2 regions of the Halobacillus naozhouensis genome follow, and region 1 is predicted to be linked to the other one. Evidence: a T-box and tRNA genes for the amino acid it is inferred to sense, from the RefSeq annotation. Region 1 holds a T-box; the other holds one or more tRNA genes.
The links. The T-box of region 1 lies ahead of P9989_RS13460 (valine--tRNA ligase). A T-box ahead of a tRNA ligase gene usually reads a tRNA of that ligase, here a tRNA-Val.
Positions count from the first base shown of each region.

Region 2: it has a tRNA-Val gene. The T-box ahead of P9989_RS13460 (valine--tRNA ligase) is inferred to sense a tRNA for this amino acid. The anticodon was not compared.

Region 1 covers NZ_CP121671.1:2,552,977-2,555,212, reverse strand. Annotated here, with positions in the region: gene spoVID (stage VI sporulation protein D) at 1-629, shown strand, start outside; gene P9989_RS13465 (hypothetical protein) at 626-814, opposite strand; T-box leader at 980-1,204, shown strand; gene P9989_RS13460 (valine--tRNA ligase) at 1,259-2,236, shown strand, end outside.
Region 2 covers NZ_CP121671.1:1,161,829-1,164,064, reverse strand. Annotated here, with positions in the region: tRNA gene P9989_RS06080 (tRNA-Leu) at 101-182, opposite strand; tRNA gene P9989_RS06075 (tRNA-Cys) at 184-257, opposite strand; tRNA gene P9989_RS06070 (tRNA-Gly) at 301-375, opposite strand; tRNA gene P9989_RS06065 (tRNA-Gln) at 382-456, opposite strand; tRNA gene P9989_RS06060 (tRNA-His) at 477-552, opposite strand; tRNA gene P9989_RS06055 (tRNA-Trp) at 576-646, opposite strand; tRNA gene P9989_RS06050 (tRNA-Tyr) at 654-739, opposite strand; tRNA gene P9989_RS06045 (tRNA-Thr) at 752-827, opposite strand; tRNA gene P9989_RS06040 (tRNA-Phe) at 837-912, opposite strand; tRNA gene P9989_RS06035 (tRNA-Asp) at 949-1,025, opposite strand; tRNA gene P9989_RS06030 (tRNA-Met) at 1,032-1,108, opposite strand; tRNA gene P9989_RS06025 (tRNA-Val) at 1,148-1,223, opposite strand; tRNA gene P9989_RS06020 (tRNA-Glu) at 1,279-1,353, opposite strand; tRNA gene P9989_RS06015 (tRNA-Ser) at 1,372-1,464, opposite strand; tRNA gene P9989_RS06010 (tRNA-Asn) at 1,470-1,544, opposite strand; rRNA gene rrf (5S ribosomal RNA) at 1,556-1,669, opposite strand; rRNA gene P9989_RS06000 (23S ribosomal RNA) at 1,842-2,236, opposite strand, start outside.

The DNA.
Region 1 (2,236 bases):
CTCAACTTAACATAAATGGCCTGAGACAAGAGCAGGCACCGCCAGTTCCTGAGCAAGAAGTATTTGATGAATCGTTAACGGTTGGACCTGTTGACTTTAACAAAGAAGAACCTGAGAGACCTGATACTTCGATTTTTGATCTTCAGGAACATCGAAAACTACATGAGCCTGAGCAACCAGAGGATATTGAAGAGGAAGAGGATGAAGAGGGAAGATGGTCCTATAAAAAATCACAAAGTTTGTCGGATTATTTTAAAGAAAATAAAATTGAGCATGTACAGGAGATTTCTTCTGAAAGCACGAGTGAATGGGAAGGAACGACAAACCATGTAAATGCGAGTGACACACCTCCCCATTCCACTCTCGCTTCGTACCAGGAAGAGGAAGAAAACGAAAATGAAGAAGAAGCATCCCCTTCATCTGGTGTAAATGGGATTAAACAGATATTTAAACATCTCTTTCCTAATCGGGAAGACTCCTACACCAAAATGAAAATGTATATCGCCCAAGATAATGAAACCATTGAAATGATTGCGGAAAGATATGAAGTTCCTGTTAAACAAATCGAGAAGATCAATGATTTGGAGGAAGATGTAACTCCTGGTCAAATCGTTTATATTCCGCATTAAATCCATTTTAAATGGAACGCTATATATAAGCCGATGAAGATACCTGTTAAGAAAACATCTAGTGTAGTTGGCCAAAATATGGTTCGGAACAGCTGATAAATCATAATAGGCAGAATGGCTCTTTCGATAATTAACAGCCAATGTCTGCACCATGGTGGGAGCCGGTAGCGATAGAAACGACTCATGATATGTTCCTCCTTTTATCATAAATGACAAGACGTGGATGGGCCGAGCAGCAATCATTCATTACAGGTTTTCTGACATTAAACAAATACTAAAGCCTAATTTAATAAAAAAAGTTGACTTCAACAGTGAATTCTATATACAATATGAAAAAGAATACCTATATGTGAAATGCCGTGATAGGGAAGAGTACATGAATAGACGCTCCAGAGAGGGAAACACGTGCTGAAAGTTTCCCAGCCAGTTTATTGATGGAAGGTCGCCCTGGATGCAGTTTCTTTGAAAGTAAAGTAGAAGAAGCCGGTTCAAAACCGTTATGAACTAATGAAGTGTACAGGGAATCCCTGTAAATAAAGGTGGTACCACGGATAGTAATCTCTTTCGTCCTTTTTATGGATGAAGGGGATTTTTTTATTTCACGAGATGATTAAAGGAGGAACAGATCCATGGAGGAAAAGGATGTAACCATGCCAACAAAGTATGATCCATCAGCAGTCGAAAAGGATCGTTACAAATACTGGGTGGACGGCAAATTTTTTGAAGCAACAGGTGATAAGAACAAGGAACCTTATACGATTGTTATTCCACCGCCGAATGTCACAGGCAAACTTCACTTAGGTCACGCCTGGGATACGACATTACAAGATATTTTGACACGCGTTAAACGGATGCAAGGATATGACGTATTATGGCTTCCTGGAATGGACCATGCTGGGATTGCCACACAGGCAAAAGTGGAAGCGAAGCTTAAAGAACAGGGAACAACCCGCTATGATCTCGGTCGAGAGGAATTTCTGGAGAAGTCATGGGAATGGAAGAAGGAGTACGCCCAGTTTATTCGTACCCAGTGGGAAAAATTAGGTCTCGGGCTTGATTATTCACGTGAGCGTTTCACACTTGATGATGGCTTATCCGAAGCTGTTAAGGAAGTGTTTGTAAAACTTTATGAAAAAGATTTGATTTACCGTGGAGAATATATCATCAACTGGGACCCAGCTACAAAAACCGCCTTGTCGGACATTGAAGTAGAATACAAAGATGTCCAGGGTGCTTTTTATCACATGCGTTATCCTTTAAAGGATGGGGAAGGTTCGATAGAGATCGCTACGACTCGCCCTGAAACAATGCTTGGAGATACAGCAATTGCAGTTCACCCTGATGATGATCGTTACAAACACCTCATTGGTAAGAAAGCAATTCTGCCAATTATAGGGCGGGAACTTGAAATTGTAGCGGATGACTATGTAGAAATGGAATTCGGATCAGGGGCAGTTAAAATTACTCCGGCCCACGATCCCAATGATTTTGAAATTGGTAACCGCCATAAATTAAAACGTGTCCTGGTTATGAATGAAGACGGGACGATGAATGATCAGGCTGGGCAATATCAGGGTATGGACCGATTTGAGTGTCGTAAGCAAATC
Region 2 (2,236 bases), 1.4 Mb from region 1:
ACACGATTAGGCACTGAGTTAATTAATTTTATACATAAAAAAAACAGTACTTTGATTTACTCAAAGCACTGTTTTCATGGGCTTTAACCCTCATTTTTAATACCGGTGGCCGGGGTCGAACCGGCACTCCGTGAGGAACACGATTTTGAGTCGTGCGCGTCTGCCAATTCCGCCACACCGGCATGGAGGCGGCAACCGGAATCGAACCGGTGATAAAGGAGTTGCAGTCCTCTGCCTTACCGCTTGGCTATGCCGCCATATTACATTCTATACAGACTATTCAATATTATGAATATAAAATGGAGCGGGAGACGGGATTCGAACCCGCGACCCCCACCTTGGCAAGGTGGTGTTCTACCACTGAACTACTCCCGCATTTAATGGCTGGGCCAGCTGGATTCGAACCAGCGCATGACGGTACCAAAAACCGTTGCCTTACCGCTTGGCTATGGCCCAACAACATTCTTTTTAAAAAATGGGGCGACTAGTGGGATTTGAACCCACGCATGCCGGAACCACAATCCGGTGCGTTAACCCCTTCGCCATAGCCGCCATAATGATAAATGATAGAAAAGCAGGGGTAGTAGGAATCGAACCCACATTGACGGTTTTGGAGACCGTAGTTTTACCATTAAACTATACCCCTATAAAAGTGGTGGAGGGAGTAGGACTCGAACCTACGAACCCGATGGGAGCGGATTTACAGTCCGCCGCGTTTGGCCAACTTCGCTATCCCTCCATATTAAATGAATGGTGCCGGCCAGAGGACTTGAACCCCCAACCTACTGATTACAAATCAGTTGCTCTGCCAGTTGAGCTAGGCCGGCAAGCTGAAATGGTGGCTCGGGACGGAATCGAACCGCCGACACACGGATTTTCAGTCCGTTGCTCTACCGACTGAGCTACCGAGCCAGATCAATCTACTATTGTATGTAAATATGTAATCAGTGGCGGTCCGGACGGGACTCGAACCCGCGACCTCCTGCGTGACAGGCAGGCATTCTAACCAACTGAACTACCGGACCATATTTTGGTTGCGGGGGCAGGATTTGAACCTGCGACCTCCGGGTTATGAGCCCGACGAGCTACCGAACTGCTCTACCCCGCGATAATGTAATAACTATTATCTAGTTATCATGAAAATAAATGGTGGAGGATGCAGGGCTCGAACCTGCGACCCCTTGCTTGTAAGGCAAGTGCTCTCCCAGCTGAGCTAATCCTCCACAAAAGGAATGTGCCAAAGCATGAGTAAGGTGAATATGTACTTCATGCGTTTTTTGGTGACCCGTACGGGATTCGAACCCGTGTTACCGCCGTGAAAGGGCGGTGTCTTAACCACTTGACCAACGGGCCAAACGAATATCTTCGATATGGCGGAGAGCGAGGGATTCGAACCCTCGAAACCGCGAAAACGGTTTACACGAATTCCAATCGTGCTCCTTCGGCCAGCTCGGACAGCTCTCCGTAAATGGCTCCACCGGTAGGATTCGAACCTACGACCGATCGGTTAACAGCCGATTGCTCTACCACTGAGCTACGGTGGAATAAGTGCGAAACCTGGCAGCGTCCTACTCTCACGGGGATCGACCCGACTACCATCGGCGCTGAAGAGCTTAACTGCTGTGTTCGGCATGGGAACAGGTGTGACCTCTTCGCTATCGTTACCAGATCTCTGCTGTAATTCTTTTTCAAGGACAAGATATATTATAAGATCCTTGAAGGAAAATTTCAAGAGTTTTTTTGAAAACACTCAAAACTGGATAAGACACTCAAGACAAACATCATCTTCTACGTTTGAAATCTAGCTTTGACTCCCATAAACGGTCGTCTGTGCTTTTATGTTAGTTAAGTCATCGATTGATTAGTATCCGTCAGCTCCACGTGTCACCACGCTTCCACCTCGGACCTATCGACCTCATCGTCTCTGAGGAATCTTACTTACTTGGCGTAAGGGGAAATCTCATCTCAAGGGGGGCTTCATGCTTAGATGCTTTCAGCACTTATCCCGTCCACACGTAGCTACCCAGCCATGCTCCTGGCGGAACAACTGGTACACCAGCGGTGTGTCCATCCCGGTCCTCTCGTACTAAGGACAGCTCCTTTCAGATTTCCAACGCCCACGACGGATAGGGACCGAACTGTCTCACGACGTTCTGAACCCAGCTCGCGTACCGCTTTAATGGGCGAACAGCCCAACCCTTGGGACCGACTACAGCCCCAGGATGCGATGAGCCGA